4 regions of the Zooshikella sp. RANM57 genome follow, and region 2 is predicted to be linked to each of the others. Evidence: predicted binding sites of a transcription regulator. Region 2 holds the regulator's gene; each other region holds the start of a gene.
What was found. The regulator FNR, encoded in region 2, switches genes on or off when oxygen is low (the NO sensors DNR and NnrR bind a similar motif). The targets are predictions, from matches to a motif close to TTGATNTANATCAA.
Positions count from the first base shown of each region.

Region 1: the regulator FNR is predicted to act here: its motif matches at 3,169-3,182, upstream of ubiT (ubiquinone anaerobic biosynthesis accessory factor UbiT).
Region 3: the regulator FNR is predicted to act here: its motif matches at 1,322-1,335, upstream of ACQ96U_RS02495 (TatD family nuclease-associated radical SAM protein).
Region 4: the regulator FNR is predicted to act here: its motif matches at 2,398-2,411, upstream of narL (two-component system response regulator NarL).

Region 1 is NZ_JBOIUB010000008.1:208,230-213,522, reverse strand. Features, by position in the region: gene ACQ96U_RS17675 (DUF4123 domain-containing protein) at 1-316, opposite strand, end outside; gene ACQ96U_RS17670 (U32 family peptidase) at 1,225-2,100, opposite strand; gene ubiU (ubiquinone anaerobic biosynthesis protein UbiU) at 2,109-3,107, opposite strand; gene ubiT (ubiquinone anaerobic biosynthesis accessory factor UbiT) at 3,249-3,731, shown strand; gene ACQ96U_RS17655 (VanZ family protein) at 3,740-4,186, opposite strand; gene ACQ96U_RS17650 (SufS family cysteine desulfurase) at 4,392-5,293, shown strand, end outside.
Region 2 is NZ_JBOIUB010000003.1:266,568-271,860, forward strand. Features, by position in the region: gene ACQ96U_RS08530 (sulfite exporter TauE/SafE family protein) at 1-514, shown strand, start outside; gene hemN (oxygen-independent coproporphyrinogen III oxidase) at 625-2,007, shown strand; gene fnr (fumarate/nitrate reduction transcriptional regulator Fnr) at 2,123-2,884, shown strand; gene ACQ96U_RS08545 (adenine phosphoribosyltransferase) at 2,905-3,438, shown strand; gene ACQ96U_RS08550 (hypothetical protein) at 3,890-4,384, shown strand; gene ACQ96U_RS08555 (glycerate kinase) at 4,422-5,293, shown strand, end outside.
Region 3 is NZ_JBOIUB010000001.1:672,385-677,677, reverse strand. Features, by position in the region: gene ACQ96U_RS02505 (hypothetical protein) at 1-538, opposite strand, end outside; gene ACQ96U_RS02500 (hypothetical protein) at 568-1,044, opposite strand; gene ACQ96U_RS02495 (TatD family nuclease-associated radical SAM protein) at 1,403-2,005, shown strand; gene metG (methionine--tRNA ligase) at 2,083-3,603, opposite strand; gene ACQ96U_RS02485 (amino acid ABC transporter ATP-binding protein) at 3,920-4,648, opposite strand; gene ACQ96U_RS02480 (amino acid ABC transporter permease) at 4,715-5,293, opposite strand, start outside.
Region 4 is NZ_JBOIUB010000001.1:778,509-783,801, forward strand. Features, by position in the region: gene ACQ96U_RS02990 (histidine kinase) at 1-399, shown strand, start outside; gene ACQ96U_RS02995 (MFS transporter) at 491-2,104, opposite strand; gene narL (two-component system response regulator NarL) at 2,500-3,147, shown strand; gene moeA (molybdopterin molybdotransferase MoeA) at 3,234-4,469, shown strand; gene ACQ96U_RS03010 (protease inhibitor I42 family protein) at 4,543-4,869, opposite strand; gene ACQ96U_RS03015 (hypothetical protein) at 5,022-5,293, opposite strand, start outside.

The sequences.
Region 1 (5,293 bases), on a different contig from region 2:
GCACAAAATAAGCAGCGATATTTTCTGAACAAAAAGCAAAAAAGCCTAGTGGCTCCTGACAAGACTTATTAAGAACCCACTCATACAGCATACTATCAGGTTCTAACTTAATTAAGTAAGGTGCTTGTGCAAATAAGTCTTCTGCAGGTGTTCCTCTAAATAATGATTCACACTGAGGATTGAAGTTATCATCAAGCTCCCATATTTTATCAGGTAATTCAGCCTCGCAAGCTGAATCTAATACAAAATATAGGTTGTCTGCCCCCTCTTCTTCTATTGCTGCAGACATCTTCTCCCGATAGGCAACGAGCAGCATCACTCCCTCCATTGGCATATTATGCGTGTTTGCTTTTATTTGATCATGTTATCTGCAAACAGAACTGGTTTGATCCCTTTTACTTCTATTATTGATCTTTACTTATATACACGTCATGCCGTACAGCATACGATCCATCTTAAACTTCCTAACCTTGAATAGCGTAGCACAACTTATAAACTATGCCACGTCAAGTAGTGAGCCCAAGCTAAACAACAGTTTTACATCACTTATAGAGTATTAGGTTTACCCTTTTATCCTGGCCGTTAACAACAATGTTACTCCCCATGTAAACTCTTGTACTTTTTCTATATTAATCAACAGGTTTTCAATACTTTTTATTATATTTGTATGATATAAAACCACTTAATGTATCTTACATAACAACATCTACCATCAACATATCTCAATATGTAAAACGTTTCCCAATACCTCGCATGCACTTTTACCTCTTTGCATAAGCATAGCTATATTTTATATATAAGACATTATACGTATATTATAAAAATATACTACTCAGATAAAAGGTATATTATGCTGGATTAACTATTAGGGCACCTCAAAAATAGTGATTTTAAGTACCAGCAAAGCCGTGCATATTCTCACTATGATAGCGCTATAACATAAAAGTCAATATGACAGGATATTAATTATAAAAGTACTATGCATATTCAGTGCAATGGGGATACTTTTCCCTTGGCAAATACACACGAAAATCGCAACTCTAGTCAGTATAGAGCCCTAAAATCTTTACAATATACTTTTGTAATTTTATCAAAGTGCTAGAGAACAAAAATACAGCATATGTTTTATTTCTGTTCTCTAAGGTTTTGCTTTAACGATTAACCTAAAAAACACTATTTTAAAAATCATTTTTACTTCATACATGTAACACACGTTATCACATATTACCCTGTTGCAATCAAGCCTGGAGCACCATACCAATAACCATTACATTCATCTTCAGCTAATTCATTAAAAGCTTCACTGCTCTCCAAAGCTTGTTGAGCAACATGTATTACTTCAAACGAGCCTTCACGTTGAGGCGTTATTCTAACCACATCAACACCAACCTCACTTAATGCCCCCATCAACGGTAATAGATTACATTTTTTACCAGACAGCGTTTGAATACCATTAAGCGTAAACAGTTGATCCTTTTCTCTGGTTTGGACTTTTAGCCCTTCTGGATCATCTAAACAATTACGCTGACAGTTATCTTTTTGAACACCTTTTGCTCTTGAAGAAAAACATCTAGCAGAAAAAGCTAAGGGTAACCATCCATAACTGAAAACTTCAACTTCAGGGCGCTCTTGCTGTGTATTATCAAGCTCAATCAATGTTTCTTTAATTTGTTGACCTGACATTTCAACAGGTGGAACCCACCGAATAAGTCCTTTATCAAGCAATACAGATAAACTGAGATGGTTATAAATATTAATACTACTACCTACAACAAAAGGCACTTGCATTTCACATAACAAGGAGACCGCAGACATATCATTCGCTTCAACCGTCATGCCAGCGTTACAAACACGCTCAATCAACTTATAGTCACTCTTTGCACAAACCAGTGCTAAGCTAGATAAGTAAACTTGCTTACCAGCCTCTTGCAGATCTTTAGCAATGACCAACCAATCCTCTAACGACAACTCATTACGCTTAGCACATACAGTTTCACCAAGATAAATATAATCCACGGCACTTGTAGCAACTTGCTCATAAAAATGAGCAACATCCCCTTTTGGCCAGTAAAATGGTATTGCAGACAAAGACAGTTTCATATCATTTCTCATTGCCATGGCCGTGAATAAGCACCTAATGTTGTTTGTACTCCCTCAGACAGCTTACACAGCTGTTGAGCCCACTGCTCCTGAACAAGAAACGCTTCTGGATTCGCTTTAAGTTGATCAATCGCTTCGCGCCAAATACGTACAACATTAGCCACATAGGCAGGACTACGCTGACGTCCTTCAATTTTTACCGCTTTCACCCCCATTTGATACAACTCAGGTAACAAGCTTAATGTATTTAAACTGGTTGGCTCCTCTAATACATGAAATGTTTCCTGGTTAACCTGAAAGCGTCCTTTACACAATGTCGGATAACCTGCAGGTTCATTTGGCTGGTAACGATCAATAAGCACACCATTCAAACGTACATCAAGGTGCTGCTCCTGTGGTTCCCAACGTACATACTGTGCAGGTGAGCAAGCACCATTTTTGTTAGGCGACTCACCCGTCAAATAAGACGACAAGTGACAACGTCCTTCAGCCATAATACATAAGCTACCAAATGCGAACACTTCAATATCAACGGTTGAATTGGCTACTACTTGTGCAACCTGCTTGGCCGATAAGACTCTTGGTAAAACAGCCCGTTTAACGCCAAATGTCTTCTGGTAAAAATGCAATGCTTGAGGATGTGTTGCTGAACCTTGTACTGACAGATGAAGTGGTAAGTGAGGATAATGCTGATGTGCATAAGCCATAAGTCCTAAATCAGCAATGATTAAAGCATCCACGTTCATTGACGCCGCATTATCTATTGCCTGTAACCAAGGCCTAATTTGTGCTCCTTGTGGATAAGTATTTAATGCTAGAAAGACTTTGGTACCCTGCCGCTTGGCAAATTGAATACCTTCGTCCAACTTTTCTGCAGAAAAGTTCAAACCCGGAAAGTGACGTGCATTGGTTTGATCTCGAAACCCAACATAAACAGCATCAGCCCCGTGAGTAACTGCTGCTTTTAAAGCAGGCAAATTACCCGCAGGACACACAAGTTCTAACATATGGACACCTCAAGCAGCAGGAAAATGTCCAGCAAAGTAACATAGTCTGCCTACACTACCGTTGATTGATATCAACGCAAATCTTTTACAGGTTTCCTAGATTGCACTACTACTGATGACAACGAAGATAGCTATTATCCCATGAACTTATTGCTTACAGCGCTTGAGAAACATGCAGCACTTTTAACCAAACCTGTGCACTTATGCCCAGCCATTTTACAAACACATGTATTGGAGAAGCTTCTCAATCACTTATTGTGCTCTGTAGTAAATGATGGGGAACTTGATTTTCTTGAAGACCAGTGGATAGAACTAAAACTCTTGGATTGTGATTTAAGCTATTTTTTAAGCTATAACCCACAAACACAGCGTTGTATTGTACAAGAAAAAGGAGAGCCTGACGCCAGTATCAGTTGTAAGTTAACCGATGCCATTGCATTAATCACTCAACAAGTTGATCCTGATACATTATTTTTCCAACGCCGACTGTTATTGGAAGGTAATACAGCTCTGAGTCATGGCTTCAAAAATATACTTGATACGGTTGAGCTAGATAAACTTGGCTTTCCACTTGGACATATCATTCGCCTGCTGTCTACTACTTTTCCATTACCACAGACTTAATAGCGCCTCTAAAAATTAACTTTAATTAACATTAACTTAATTCTTAGGTTAAACCAATAAAAAACTGTAGCCCATTCACTCCCAAAACGAGCTTGGGCTAATATAATACTTGGAATCATTCCTAAAATTACTATACCTAAATAACTACTCATTAAGTCATAGTATGAAAAAGTTCTATAAATGATATGTTGTTGGGCAAATTCAGCATATGTTGCATAAATAGCCGTTATCATTGAAATTAGAATAACACAGAAAATACGATACTGTTTTAAAACACCTAAAGCATTGGCTACAAGTGTTAAAACAATAAAACCCATCGCTAAAAAATGGCCTAATTTATCCCCGCCAGGAAATTTGTAGATACGATATAAAACATACGGCAATGTACCTTGTTCTGCACAATATAGTATCCAAACAATTAAACAAGAGATTACAAAAAAAATGAGCCTAATCATGAATATCTATTATTGAATACCAAATCAAATCAGGAGGAAAAATATCTATGAAAACAGATATAATTCGAAGAATAGATACGCACTCTGGAAATAACAATTAAACTGTCATTTAATTTTTAACTATTACGCAAGGTTAAACTTCCCAAAATCATAACTACACATTAAACTGCCTTCCAACCCACAGGAATAATAACAGACCGACTTTATGAGCTTATTTGACGTTAATGCAATACGACAAGATTTTCCTGGACTGCTCCATTCAGTGCATGGATACCCTTTGGTGTATTTTGATAATGCTGCAACAACCCATAAGCCAACTTCAGTTATACAAGCCGAAGTCGATGTATATCAACAGTGCAATGCCAATGTTCACCGTGCTAGCCATTTCTTAAGTAGTGTCGCCACCCAACGCTTTGAAAATGCTCGAAATAAGGTTCAACACTTTATTAATGCTACTCGATCAGAAGAAATTATCTGGACCAAAGGAGCCACAGAAAGCTTAAATCTGATTGCTCAAAGCTATGGGCTCTCAACCTTACAAAAAGACGATGAGATACTTATATCACCTCTTGAGCATCATGCGAATATTGTTCCCTGGCAAATAGTTGCTCAACAAACCGGCGCTAAGCTTAAAGTCTTACCACTTAATAATGCGCTACATATTGACCCCGAGATAGTGCCACAACACCTCTCTGACAAGACTCGTCTACTTATTTTAACGCATGTATCTAATGCGCTTGGTGTAATCAATGACATTTCAACACTTTGTAAGCTCGCTGCACAACATAAAATCACTACCATTGTCGATGGTGCTCAAGCGGTAGGCCATTTTCCCATTGATGTACAACAATTAGGGTGTGATTTTTACGTTTTTTCTGGCCACAAGATGTACGGTCCAACAGGTATTGGCGTGTTGTATGGACGTTATGATTTACTTGAGGCGATGCCCCCCTGGCAAACAGGTGGAGAAATGATTCAACATGTTAGCTTTAAAAAAACAACCTATAATCAACTTCCCTTCAAGTTTGAACCAGGAACACCTAATATCGCCGGTGCAATTGGTTTAGGTGCCGCCATTGATTATCTTGAAACGGTTGATCGTAGACA
Region 2 (5,293 bases):
GTCACTGGGACTAGGAGCAGGCTTAAGAACATTAGCAGGCCTACTGTTAATTGCGATGGGGCTATACCTAGCCAATTGGTGGCGTGGATTGACCTACTTGGAAAAGGCAGGTGGACATCTTTGGCACTATGTTAGGCCGTTAACCCAAAAATTCATGCCTATTAAATCATTCAAACATGCGCTTATTCTTGGTGGACTATGGGGATGGTTACCGTGCGGATTAGTTTACAGCTCACTTACCTGGGCTGCAGCTACAGGGAATACTTGGAAAGCTGCGACCTTAATGGCGACCTTTGGGCTGGGAACATTACCCATTATGATTGCTTCAGGTTTATTTGCCCAGCAATTACATCGCCTGCTAAATAATCGTGGTATTCGCCAGCTACTCGGAATTTCTGTCATTCTTTTTGGCTGTTGGACCATACCAGGTCCTCATCAGGCTTGGCTCATGTCAATGACTCAATCATTATTACCCAATACTAACACCCCAGTTACACATCATATGTCGCATTAGTCGTTATAACGTGTGTCTAGCTAAATTGCGCTTGATGCACATCAAGACAAACCACACCAAACGTACATAAACTGGTCTCCTGAATATGATTAGGAGAGGCAACTTTAATTATGGTGCAAGCGCTTGAGTGGGACAGTCAATTGATTCACCGCTACGCAGTAAACGGTCCAAGGTACACGTCGTACCCAACAGCCGTTGAATTTACTGCACCATTTTCCGAAGTAGCCTATTTAAATGCAGCTAAACAAAGTAAGCAGTTAAATACGCCTCTTTCACTTTATTTTCACATTCCATTTTGCTCTAACATTTGCTACTACTGCGCTTGCAATAAGGTTATTACGAAGCAACGTAACCAAGCGGTGAGCTATATTAAAAACCTTATCCGTGAGATGCATTTTCATGCAGAATATTTTGGTCAACGAGAGGTAACACAACTACATTGGGGCGGTGGGACACCCACTTATTTAAGCTTGGAATTAATGCAACAGTTAATGGAGAAAACTAACGATTATTTCCAACTTGTAGATGATGCGAGTGCTGATTACTCAATAGAAATAGATCCAAGAGAAGCTGACTGGGCAACAATGGGCCATTTGCGCCAGTTAGGCTTCAATCGTATCAGCCTGGGGATTCAAGATTTTAATCCCATCGTACAACAGGCTGTAAACCGTGTTCAAACTGAAGAAGAAACATTAGCGGTCATTGATGCTGCACGAACCCTAAGCTTCAAATCCATCAATGTTGATTTGATTTATGGGTTGCCTCATCAAAACACTCAAAGCTTTTTGACTAGCCTGGATAAAGTCCTTGAGCTGGCACCAAACCGTCTATCAATCTTCAATTATGCACACCTCCCTGATCGGTTTAAACCTCAACGTCGTATCAATGAAAAGGACCTCCCATCACCCGCTGAAAAACTTTCCATTCTTAAGCACACTATTGAGCACCTTATTGATGCAGGTTATGTGTATATTGGGATGGATCACTTTGCACTACCAGAAGATGAATTGACAGAAGCAAAAGTCACAGGGCAGCTCCACCGTAACTTTCAAGGTTATACCACCCATAAAGAGTGCGACCTGCTGGGTTTTGGTTGCTCTGCTATTAGCCAGATTGGTAATACCTACTGGCAAAACCTGTCAAAATTGAATGAATACAGTCAGCAAGTAAGTCAAAATGTCTTCCCATTTCAACGTGGTTTTGTTTTATCGATAGAAGATCTTCTTCGTAGAGAGGTTATCAGTCAACTGATTTGCCACTTTGAGTTAAACATTCATCAAATAGAGCAACAGTTTGAAATTGATTTTAATAACCATTTTGCTTATGAGTTAGAAGCATTACAGTCAATGGCAGATGATGGCTTGCTTATCATTAATAAGGACAGCCTACTGGTACAACCTAAAGGTCAACTACTGATTCGTAATATATGTATGGTATTTGACCAATACTTGGCTGCAAATAATGAAGCAACGCGCTTTTCAAAAGTAATATGACTCCATCTTAGTAATTCCCGTTGGAGTTTTTAGTAGTTTCCCCTACAATAGCCTCTAATCAGATACTAGCATTAAACATATATGACGACGGAAGTTGATTAGAGGCCCTCACAGCATGACGTCGAAACCTACTGTAAAACAGTTCAATCAAGTGGCCTGTAAAGAGTGTGCATTGCAACCTCTTTGCCTGCCTATCGCTTTAAATACTGAAGACATTGATTTACTTGATAAAATTATTAAGCGGGGACGACCCTTGCGAAAGGGGGAGCACCTGTTTCTTGAAGGAGATAAATTTGCCTCCATTTACGCTGTCCGCTCTGGAGCACTAAAAACCTACACCTCAACCAATGATGGTGATGAACAAATTACTGGTTTTCACTTACCTAGTGAGTTAGTAGGAATGAGTGGTGTCGACAGCGATGCCTACCCTGTTTCCGCTCAAGCTATTGAAACAACAACGGTTTGTGAAATTCCTTTTGACCGCCTAGATGAACTTGCAGAATCTTTGCCTGAACTGCGTCGTCAACTAATGCGGATCATGAGCAAAGAGATTCGTGAGGATCAGCAAATGATGCTTTTATTAAGCAAGAAAAATGCTGATGAGCGTATTGCTACTTTCCTTGTCAACCTGGCAACACGCTTTAGACGCCGCGGATACTCATCGCAGTCTTTCCGACTTCCTATGTCTCGTAATGAAATGGGAAATTATTTGGGACTTGCCGTTGAAACTGTCAGCCGTGTTTTCACCCGTTTCCAAAAAAATGGCTTAATCGTCGCTAATGGTAAAGAAGTCAAAGTTGTTGACCCCATAAACTTGTGTTCTTTAGCAGGGGGTAAACCTGTTGAAGTTAAGAAAAATGGCAGCACTGACACCTAACAATAAGTAATCCGCTTTCTATGATTTTTGACGAATATTATATTAAGTCATTAATACGCAGTGTTAATGATTGGCCAGCGCCTGGTGTTGTCTTTCGGGATGTTACTCCCATCTTCCAATCCCCCAAAGCACACAGAATGGTTATAGATAGTCTGATCCAACGCTACGTAGACACTGAAGTTACCCATATTGCAGCACTTGATGCTCGTGGTTTTTTACCTGGTGCTGTTATTGCCTACGCGCTAAACAAGCCGTTAGTTTTACTTCGCAAGCAAGGCAAGCTCCCTGCCGAAACAGAAACAGAAACCTACGACTTAGAATATGGGCAAGCCACCATCGAGGTACAACGTGGAGTGCTAAATGAAAATGACTCCGTCCTGCTCATTGATGATTTGATTGCAACGGGTGGAACTCTACTTGCTGCAGCTACACTGATAAGGCGGTTAGGTGCCCACATATATGAAGCAGCCGCTATTATTGATTTACCAGACTTAGGTGGTAGCACAAAGCTACAAGATGCCAATATTCCAACGTTTACCCTCTGCGCGTTCTAGACTTTATCAATACAGCTTTCAACCAATAGTTCATTCTGCCAGGTTAACAACCTGGCAGAAGGCTGTTTTTCTGCATTAAATAGCTAAAATGCCATCACTCAAAACAAGTTTAACGTTACTCCTTACAAATCTTCATTTCCCCGTCATACTTTTGTCTTTAAAACAACATACATGTTTGAATAATTGACACCATCATTCAAAAGAGCCATAAAAAAAATAGCCTAAGTCGATTTGTATTATTAATAACTACGGCTATTTATGCTTTTTACATGGACTAAATACACTAACTCAACAAGTTACAGTGACTTTTGTAAAAAATAGGCTAGGTTAATGGGAAAGGTAATTATAAAAACAAGTGATTACTTTCCATAAACAGCCCTACCTGTAGATTGGTCAATATTATGCATGGCTTCCTATATAGATTTTAGGGCTGCGATAAGAGAGTGAGACCATGGGAATCTGTCCAGATGAACTTCGCCACTATGTAATTAAACCCACATTAGACTACATAGATATGTGGTCCCCTTTTGCAGAAAACCTTCTACTGGGGACTGCAGCTCAAGAAAGTGGATTAGGCTTTTACTTGAAGCGTCGGAAGCAGCGCTCATTAGGCATCTACTGCATTACACCCATGATGCATAAAAATATATGGGACCGTTACTTAGTTAAACACTCTGATTTAGCGAGTAAAATTCGCGGATTAGCCAGTCAACATGAGTTTCTTGCGAACCCACATGCTGAACTTGCTACTAATTTATCCTATGCAACAGCAATAGCTTGGTTAATTTATAAACGTAATCAAAACTTCATTGAGTCTGAACCCAGTAATATTTATATGCTAGCCAAATGTTGGCGACGTTTTTACCATGTAAGACCCCAAGCACATCTAGAATCATTTATACGGCACTATCAAACTTTAATTTTAAATAACAGTGAAGCAGCCTAGTTGTTTAGATATTCACTGCAATGACAGGGACCGAGCCATGCATATTTTAATTGCACCGGACTCATTTAAGGGATCGCTGACAGCCTTAGAAATATGTCAAACATGTACCTCCGCAATTCACTCAATAGCGCCTAATACTCAAATTACATCTTTTCCCCTTGCCGATGGTGGAGAAGGAACAGTTGATGCGTTTTTACATAATGCAGGCGGAGAAAAAATTAATCTGACGGTTACTGGCCCATTAAATCAACCAGTCGAAGCCTTTTATGGCATTCTGGCTGATAATAAAACAGCCATTATTGAGATGGCCAGTTGTGCTGGTTTACCTTTGCTTACAGCTGATCAGCAAAATCCACTCTCTACCACCACCAAAGGTGTTGGTGAGTTAATACTTAATGCCTTTGATAGACAATGTAATAAAATAATACTGGGGCTAGGTGGCAGTGCCACTCACGATGGAGGCGCGGGTGCTTTAAACGCGTTAGGATTTCGGTTTCTGGATGATCAACAGCAGCCTATCCCTCCAGGTGCTGAAGGTCTGCTGAAATTAGTTTCTATTAATAGCAGCAACGTAGACCCCAGAGTTGCAAATACAGAATTTATCATTGCCAGTGATGTAACAAATCCCCTACTGGGAGATCATGGTGCCGCTAGCGTATTTGGACCTCAAAAAGGTGCTACCCCCGAAATGATCCCCACACTGGATAAAGCGGTTGAAAACCTTACCCAGTTACTCGCCAAACACTTTGATATACCTGCACTTGAAATCATACAACAGTCTGGAGCTGGAGCCGCAGGAGGTATGGGAGCTGGGCTACTTACAAGTTTGCCCAATACCTCTATTCACTCTGGTTTTGAAGTTATCGCAGAACATCTCAACTTAACTGATTTATTTAAACAAGGTCACCT
Region 3 (5,293 bases), on a different contig from region 2:
CTTGCTGAATAACATAATATAAATCAACCGCATCATTCGGGCTAATACCTGGAACAAAGGTGGTTGATGCTGAAGTAATAAAGTCATAATTTGTAGGAGAGGATACTTGCAATACATGCAAACCTGCACTATAGAAAAGTTTCTTCAAATAACCCATTTTCTGTTCATTATAACTCCCTCCTGTACCCGCAATAATAACGACTATTGGTGCTTTATTTTCCTGCCAGGCAATATTAATAGGTAACTCAGCAACATCCCAAAGATTTTTAGGGACTTTACGTTTAGGAAAAACGTTTAATTTAAATGTTTTTTCTACAATATCATTTTCATGTATAAGCTGCGGTCTAAACTCTGGTGGAGATGTTGCAATAGTAGCAAAAAACGGATTTTTTATAGGGAAATCATAATCAGCAAAAGTCTCTGATGAACATAATATAAAGCAAGAGAATAGAGCTAAAAGACAGTGATATATACGAACAATTTTTTTATAACTCACTTGATACAAAATCAGACTGAGATAATAAAGTCTACCTTTCATAATAACCGTACGATTACCCTCCCAGAAGTCTAAGAATAACACTGTATATGTTGGGGAACCTGCATATTAGCCAACCAGCGACTAATCCACGCAGATAACTTGCGATCAACACTTTCTGTTTGGTCAAGTTTTAGCTTTAACGGCTCCAAAATACGTTTTGCATAGAGTTCAAGTAAATGTTCATCAATAAGTGTGGTTGAACAATGACCAACATGCTCCATGACTGTGAGAGGTGTAAAAACAATGACACCATAGTGTAACCCCGCTAAAATAGGACTAACCTGACTTATTTCTTCAAAAAGCGTCTGGTAACCAATTGGTGCAACATCAGCAATTGATGTTTCACAGACCAAAATCACTTTTCGATGAGGTGGAGAAATTGCAGATAAAGAGGGTCGCTGTTGCTCTATAGTAAAGTGCTCAGCTGCCAGTCGTTCTACTATTGTGTGTACCCAATATTGACTTTGCTTCGCCAGGCATGAAGAAACAACTGTAATTGTTGCCATAATCCTTATGTCTACATCCCTATAGGTTACTGTTACGGTTTACAGCACTAACATGATCATTTAATGATCATTATATCCATATAATAAACGCAAGAATTATTGATATTATCATCTTTTGCAGGTGATAACTCATTCTTAGTTTATGATGTTATGAGAAAGTCGCAAGCCTAACTTTAAGAATAAAGATACTTTTCCTACTCTCTTTGTTGATACTGAATGAATGTATATACCTTCAAAGAATAATTTTTATGCCTTATTATCATACTATGCCGTGCGCTTGACGAACATCAAGGTAGATAATGACTAATGTTCATACACTGCGCATAGTTCTTTTTCATGTACTTAGGGTAACAGGCTTATGACAGCGGACACATTGGTTTACGATATAGGCAATAGTCGATATATTAACCTGACTGACCGCTGCACACTTCGCTGCCAGTTTTGCCCCAAATATAATGGTTCCACTCAAGTCCATGATTATCAATTAAAACTATCAAAACGTCCTACCGCAGAAGCGATTATTCCTCTGCTCGAAAACCCTGCCCAGTATAATGAGGTTGTTTTTTGTGGTTTTGGTGAGCCAACGCTAAACCTAAAAACGTTGCTCCGTGTAGCCCACTATGTCAAAGATCATGGCGGGAATGTCCGCGTTAACACAGATGGTTTGGGCAACCGCCTTCATAAACGCAATATTCTTCCAGAGCTTGCCGACTGTGTTGACCGTTTATCCATTTCATTGAATGCACACAATGAAGACGTGTATAACACACACTGTAAACCTCAATTACCTAATGCCTATCAGGAATTACTCGACTTTATTAAACTCGCTCCTCACTACATCAAACATGTCACAGTCACAGCCATTGAAGGGCTACCAGGGGTTGATATTGCTGCATGTGAGAAAATCGCTAAACAAGCAGGCGTTCATTTCAAAAAACGTGTTTTAGATCAGGTCGGCTAACCACAACTCATCGATACCACCCTGGCTCTCTCATTCAAACTATCATTTAAAAGATAAATAGGATTCCCTCGTTATTATTATGGTTTTACTAGACGTTTAAAGTGACTGCGCGTCTCTTTAATTCTAACTGTTTTTAAATCACAAGTTGGTTGCCATTGGCATGTTGCAATATCCTCACCCAACTCTTGTAATACCTGGCTTGCAAGCGTAGGGATTAGTGGATACGCAGCAATAGCCAGTAACCGTACCAAATTTGAAGTCACTAAACATGTTTCCTGTACTGAAATATCACTTTTTCCTTTACTAATTTCCCATGGCGAACGTTGGTGAAAATAACGATTACAATAGTCTAAAGCCTCTTTCCAAAACAAAGAGGCTTGGTAAAAATCAAATGCCTTATAAAAATGAAATATTTCGTTAATTACTTGCTCACAGTACTTAATAATTAACTGACTCTGATTCGACAAGGTGGCCTGATTAACCAATTTTGAATCAATACTACCTGAAAAATACTTCAATATAATAGTGTGATTTCGCTTAACCAAATTAGCAAAATTATTAGCCAAATCGGCATTAATAACTTCAACTAAATCACTATGAGTAATATTTCCATCCTTAGCAATCTTTTTCTGTCGAAATAAAGCATAACGTAAACCATCACTAGTCAATTTTTTAATTAACTCATTAGGGCTTATTAACGTCTCTGGGTTAGATTTAGATATTTTTTGTTCATTAATCGTCCACCAACCGTGGACCAATAACTTTTTCGGCAACGGTAACTTTGCCGCAAGCAACAATGCGGGCCAATAAATAGCATGAAATTTTAAAATATCCTTACCAATAATATGGGTTGTTTGTGTTAAAGCATTCTGATCATAGCCTGCTTTTTTAAGTGCCGATAAATAGCTAAAAAGAGCATCAATCCAAACATATATGGTGTGCTCTTGGTGGTTAGGTACTTTGATACCCCAAGGAACATTCACTCGGGAAACAGACAAGTCCTCTAGAGGACCTTGCTTTAAATAATCAAGAATATCCTGACTATAATGACTAGGAGTAATAAAATCTGGTGAGCGGTGATAAAATGCTATAAGCTGCTTTCGGTAAGCATCCAGTCGAAACAGATAAGTTTCTTCACTTCTAATCTCAACGGGGATTTTATGAATTGGGCAGCAGTTATTTTGCAATTCGTAGTCCGTGTAATATTGCTCACAACCAAGACAATATAACCCTTGGTAATAACCTAGATATATATCCCCTTTCTCCACTAGGTCATTCCATATAGATTGGATTAAGTTCTGATGTTGTTCATCTGTCGTTCGCACAAAAATATCAGTTTGAACGCCCAGCTCTGGCCATAAAGTTTTAAAAGCCTGCACTTTGTCATTAATAAACAGATTTATGTCGGTTTTACTACGAACAGCGGATTCCAAAATCTTTTGACCATGCTCATCCGTTCCTGTGATCAAAAGGCAAGATTCATCGTAAACAAGCGCACGAAAACGTTTATATACATCTGCAAGATATCCACTATACGCATGCCCAAGGTGAGGGGCACCATTAACATAAAATATGGGGGTTGTAATTACATTAGTCATTATTAAGTCTCCATGAAGCAAGTTAACACTTGACTGAAATGTAGACTTAATAGAAAGCTGCTATTTGACCCCACTCCAGTCAACACACTTTGATAAGGAATGGGTAATACCAGAAAAAAGAGTCAGAAACGAGGGCAGCCCATTCCCCACAACATTCGTTGTGTAGTCATAGGCATCATTTTGAATAGAGATATTTCTGGTGATCTGTTCATATACCTGAAGATAACAAAGCTTGATTAAGTTTGCATCTTTTTTTCTCTTTCAGACTTAAGCTGCAGAGACATGATACTGTCTTCAGCAGCTAAGCAAGTTTGAACTAGTGCTGTAAGATTTGGCTCAAAAACAGCTGGGTTCTTTCTGACTGAGGATTATTGAAAAATTCATTCGGATTATTTTCCTCAATGATTTGTCCGCCATCCATAAAGACCACACGGTTAGCAACTGTTTTCGCAAACCCCATTTCATGGGTTACACAAAGCATGGTCATACCATCTTCAGCCAGTTCAATCATGGTATCCAATACTTCCTTAATCATTTCAGGATCTAACGCAGATGTTGGCTCATCAAACAACATGACTTCGGGATTCATACATAAGCTCCTTGCTATAGCAACCCGCTGCTGCTGTCCTCCCGATAACTGTCCAGGGTACTTAAGTGCCTGATCAGGAATTTTTACACGTTGCAGATAATTCATGGCAATTTCTTCCGCTTCCTTTTTGGGCATTTTTCGTACCCAAACAGGTGCCAAGCAGCAATTCTCTAGCACCGTTAAATGAGGAAACAAATTAAAATGCTGGAATACCATACCGACTTCTCGACGGATCACCTCTATATTTTTAAGGTCATTCGTTAAAGGTGTTCCAGCAACAATAATATCACCCGTTTGGTGTTCTTCTAATCGGTTGATACATCTTATCGTGGTTGATTTTCCTGAACCCGATGGACCACATAAGACGATTCTTTCACCTCGGCGAACCGTTAAATTAATATCTTTTAAGACATGGAAGTCACCATACCATTTATTAACACTGCGCATTTCCACCATAATCTCATCAGAGATTGCCATTAGGTTTTGCTGAAGCTCATTACTCATGATACGACTCCCTAATTATTATGATTTATGCCCAGTATCTAATTTCTTTTCTAAAGCTTGGCTATAACGCGACATACCAAAGCAGAAAACCCAAAACACCAAACCAACAAACACATATCCTTCAACTGAGTAACCCGCCCATTTTGCATCAGCCAAACCCGCCTGGACAATCGCCAGCAAATCTAACAGACCAATAATTAAGACAAGGCTGGTATCTTTAAATAAGGCAATAAAGGTATTAACGATGCCTGGTATCATTAGTTTGAGCGCTTGTGGTAAAATAATGAGTCCCATCATTTTCCAGTAGGATAGGCCTAACGCACTCGCCGCTTCATATTGCCCCTTGGGAATAGCCTGTAACCCACCTCTGACAACTTCTGCCATATAAGCAGACTGAAACATCACAATACCAATCAATGCGCGTAGCAGCTTGTCAAAGACAATTTCTTCAGGAATAAAAAGTGGCAACATAACTGAAGCCATAAACAATACTGTTATTAGTGGTACACCACGCCAAATCTCAATAAATAACGTACAAAACGTTTTAATGACAGGCATGGTTGATCGACGCCCAAGTGCTAACAAAATACCAAAAGG
Region 4 (5,293 bases), on a different contig from region 2:
GCGGCTTTAGAACAAACTGTTAAACAAGCCATTGAACAACAGCCAAATTTCAATATTAATCTGGACTATCAAATTCACCATTTACCATTGACACCAAATGAAGAAATACATTTATTACAGCTAATACGAGAAGCTGTACAGAATGCCCTACATCACTCACAAGGCAATTGTATACGAATATCATTGGATTTAAATAATCATCAGCATATTAATATTTCGATTGTGGATAATGGAATAGGTATTAAGGATTATCCAGACAAACTCAACCATTATGGTTTAGCGATTATGCGTGAACGAAGTCGACACTTGAAGGGAGTGCTAGAAATTAAACGCTTAAAAGAGGGAGGAACAGGGGTTTTCTTTGAGTTTACACCTGACTGTTTGCAAGAAAAAAAGTAGACTTTTCATTTTTTAAATAATTGTCAGCAAAGGGGGAAAGCTTTACTGACAATATACTCTTTACTATACCCAATACGAAGGGTTATATAGATCAAGGGTTGTAAAACTCGCCGCTTTTCCGTAGGTAAAACCAGTAATTGATAATGACACAAACAGCATAGAATATTGCAAACCCAATGAGGGCTACTTCGGGTGTGGTTGCGGTAATTTGTTCGCCAATAACTTGTGGTATATAGAAAGCACCATAAGCGGCTACTGCAGAAGTCCATCCTAACACGGGGCCTGCTTGCTCTTTAGGAAAAACCATGGCAATGGTACGAAATGTTGAACCATTTCCTATGCCCGTTGCAGTGAACAAAACAAGGAATAAAATAAAGAAGGGAATAAAGTAGTTTTCGGGTGTTGCAGCGTTATAAGCTGCCTGCATGTAATAGGCGACACCCAGCGCGCTGATGACCATAATAATAGAGCAGAACTGTGTTACTATTGCTCCACCTATCTTATCTGCTATCCAGCCCCCTACGGGACGAATAAGCGCACCAATGAAAGGTCCCATCCAGGCATACATGAGTGCACTTGGACCATTAGGATTTGCAGTATCATGGGTCATCTGACCATCAACCATGATATGGCTATACCCAAATATGACTTTTATCGCTAAAGGGAAAGCCGCGGCGTAACCAATGAAGCTGCCAAAAGTCATGGTATAAATAATACTCATGATCCAGGTATGTTTATTATTAAATATTTTATACTGACGGGATAAGCTTGTTTTAATTTGTCCAGGCAAACTTTTTAACGCAAAAACGGTTGCCGTGATCACGCCAATAAGTACAATTTCTTTTGGAACACCCCAACCAGAGCCGTTAGCAGACTCTGGTAGCATTAACCATAATCCTAAACTTGCGGTTAGAAAGCCGATGATAAACATAAAGGTGATTTTGGTGAATGCACTTGATGTACTGCCTATATCTGGCGACACTTCGGGAGTACACAAATTGTTCATACCAAACCAGCCTAGAAAAGCGAGGGGGATCAGGAGCAGCAGCCAAACATAGCCAGCATTTTGTATCCATGTCTCCGAACCCGCAGCAATTTTTCCTATCAGAGTACCTGAGCCATTGATTAATACCATAGGTTCACCTCCGAGTGCTCCAAATGCACCAAAGGTCATGAATAACGGCACGATGATTTGCATTGTCGTGACGCCGAAGTTGCCGAGTCCTGCATTAAGGCCAAGTGCAAGGCCTTGCTTCTTTTTAGGAAAGAAAAAGCTAATATTTGACATTGAAGAAGCAAAATTACCACCTCCGATACCCGATAAGAGCGCTAAAAACTGAAATATCCAGAGGGGAGTATTTTTATCCTGTAAAGCCATTCCAGTTCCTAAAGCAGGAATAATTAACAAAGATGTTGTGAAGAAAATAGTATTTCGCCCACCACATAAACGAATAAAAAAACTACTGGGTATACGTAATGTTGCGCCTGTTAAGCCGGCAATAGCCATCAGAGTGAAAAGTTCAGCTTTAGCTATAGGAAAGCCTAAATTTAACATCTGAACGGTAATAACTCCCCAATATAACCAAACAGCAAAGCCAGATAATAATGATGGAATCGAAATCCACAGGTTCCTCGTTGCAATATTTTTGGCTGAGTTTTCCCATTGTTGGGTATCTTCAGGGTTCCAATGTGATATATCAGTCATAGCAATCTCCCCCATTAATGAGGCGTGACGAAATGTAAATTGACTATGAGTGGATGGTGAGTATGGAACAATGCCTAGAAGGGGGTAGATCGCATTTCTCATTTTCAAAATATAGAATGCATTTCTTTTTACATAAGCAATACGTTAAAAAGGCCGTATTACTGCGGGTAGAGCGTAATGTGTTAATTTGATAATATGTAAAGCATACTTAAAAATACTTACTAAGGGGTATAAAAACTATTCACATAAGGGATAAGGTCCCTTATCGACTATAATCGTTATTAGTCATAATGCTGATGTAGATCAAAAATTAGTCATCACTTAAATGTAAAGTTTTATGACAAATTTGGACGATAAATATTATACCCATAAAAAAATGCCTAGAGATCAACGTAATGTCTTCTGAAGTTGCTACTATTTTAATGGTTGACGATCATCCATTGTTTAGGAAAGGATTAAAACAGTTACTCGAACTAGAGGATAGTCTAAAAATTATTGCTGAGTGTAGTAGGGGACAGGATGCTCTTGAGATTGTAAAAAATAATGAACCTGATTTAATTTTATTAGACTTGAATATGCAGGGCTTAGATGGTTTGGAAACACTCCGAATGATGAGAGCGCAGGGGGTTACTGCACGTATCATAATGCTTACGGTTTCTGATAACGATGCGGATGTTATTCATTGTATTCGGGCGGGAGCGGATGGTTACTTATTAAAGGATATGGAGCCTGAAGATATTCTCGATAAAATAAAACAAGTCGTTTTGGGAAGGATGGTGATTAGTGAACGCTTAGCCGAAGTGTTGGCAACGGCACTGCGCAAGCCAGATCGTTCTGATGATAACCTGTTGGCAACACTCACCAGTCGAGAGTATGAAATACTTATGCGAATTGCCCAAGGCTATAGTAATAAAATTATTGCACGAGAGTTGGGTATTTCTGATGGAACGGTTAAAGTCCATGTAAAACATCTTTTAAAGAAGTTGAATATGCGTTCACGAGTTGAAGCTGCTGTATGGATGGTGAATAAACAAAAAAATTAAATAATTGATATTGCTCATCCTGAAGGGTATAGCTAAGTGAGAAGGTTATTCAAATTTTCTGAATATTGTTGGGTAAGGTGGTTTATATGAGTTGTTGTAATCAGCCAGGACTGATATCTGTAGATGAGGCTGTAAATATGCTGTTAGCGGCTGTGGATACTCTTACAGATTATGAGACAGTTCCGTTGTTAAATGCGATCAATCAGTACCTCGCTCAACCAGTATATGCGCAAATGGATAGCCCTGCGTGGGATAATTCAGCAATGGATGGTTATGCCATTAACTTCAAAAGCTTCCACCAAGATCAGCCATTTACGTTAGTAGGGAAAGCTTTTGCAGGCCATCCTTATAAAAGTACTGTTGAACATGGACAGTGTGTACGAATTATGACGGGTGCGCCGATACCTGGTGGCACGGATACTGTGGTCATGCAGGAAAAGGCCCAGGAAGTCAGTCCTGGTAAAATCACTTTTTCAGGTACAGTAACACAAGGTGATCATATCAGAGTCCAAGGTGAGGATATTAAACAAGGCAAGTTATTATTTCCAGTAAAGCACAAATGTTCAGCAACTAATATTGGTTTCATGGCTGCTCAGGGTATACCAAAAGTTAGCGTGTACCGAAAATTAAAGGTTGGATTAATTTCTACGGGTGATGAGTTAAAACCTTTAGGGGCAACACTTAACATGGGTGATATTTATGATAGTAATCGCTACATGTTACTTGCGTTATTAGCAAAAATCGGCTGTGATGTACATGATTTTGGTATTGTTGCAGATGATCCTCGATTATTAAGAGAGACCTTAATTGAAGCGAGGGAAATGTGTGATGTTATTATAACCTCTGGAGGGGTTTCTGTCGGAGAAGCTGATTATATTAAGGATATTATTAGTGAATTGGGCGAGTTACACCTTTGGAAGGTGGCAATAAAGCCTGGAAAACCTTTCGCATATGGTAAGTTGTCACAAACATTATTTTTAGGATTACCTGGTAATCCAGTGTCAGCTTTAGTTACGTTTTATAAATTAGCATTACCGGCAATTACTAAAATGCAGGGTGGAGATTACCAACCACCAATGCACTTATCTGCAAATATCACCCATGATTTACGTAAGCGACCAGGGCGAGCCGAATATATACGTGCTTGCTATACAACCAATAACAAGGGGGAGTTAATGGTAACATCCACAGGTTTGCAGGGTAGTGGAATTATGTCCTCATTAACTGACGCTAACTGTTTTATAGTTTTAGATGATGTTCAAGGAAGTGTGAGCTCTGGTGAGCAAGTGAAGGTTGAACTTTTCCAACCTCCTTTGTTGTGACACGGGTTATTCTTGATATAAGAAAAAATTTGTCATACTTCTTGAAGAGATTTCTTAGCATTATTATGACAAATTAACTTTTTACTTCAATGGTAATTCGAATACTTTTTACTGGTTTAATGCCGCCTGGGGGATAAAGCTGAAAGAGCACTTGACCTTCTCCAGGCTTAATTGCCTCAAATTGCCACACAACACTTCCAGGTACGCCTACTGCCAATACACTTGGATGTAAGACAATACGTTTGACAAGCTTATAAATACCCGAATTGTCGGCGACACACTTCCACGAATAGCCTGTTGATCCACCGTTGTTATCAACGATAAACCATGCTAGCTCGCCACCGACACTAAGGCTATTGATAAAGTTTTCTTTTAGTAGTATACCTGATCCTTCTTTCATGATGTGGTATCCCTGCTCTTATCCGATAGTAGTTATTTAAAGTGTAGCAGAAGATTATGGGAGGATTTAAAAAGCATAATAGGTTATTAATATCTATAGATACGATGTTACAACATACACTTTCTTAGAGCATATCCAAAGTGAATTATACTTTAAATATAAGCGCGTTTGTGAGTTTTATTTTTGATCATCGCTTGAAATCGCTCGTTAATAGTATTGCTAATTGACTTTATTTCAAACTGACTCAGTTCTGTGACTGCGGTAGGATCAAACCTATGTAAGTGTAAATAAGGTGAGTTTGCTTTAAACTCTTTTAGGTCACCATTGAGTAGTATTGGTAAAAAGGGTGTGTTAAATCGACGTAGATACAATCTGTTCAGAAAAATAGATGCACTATCAAGTTCAATATGTTGTATTTTTTTAG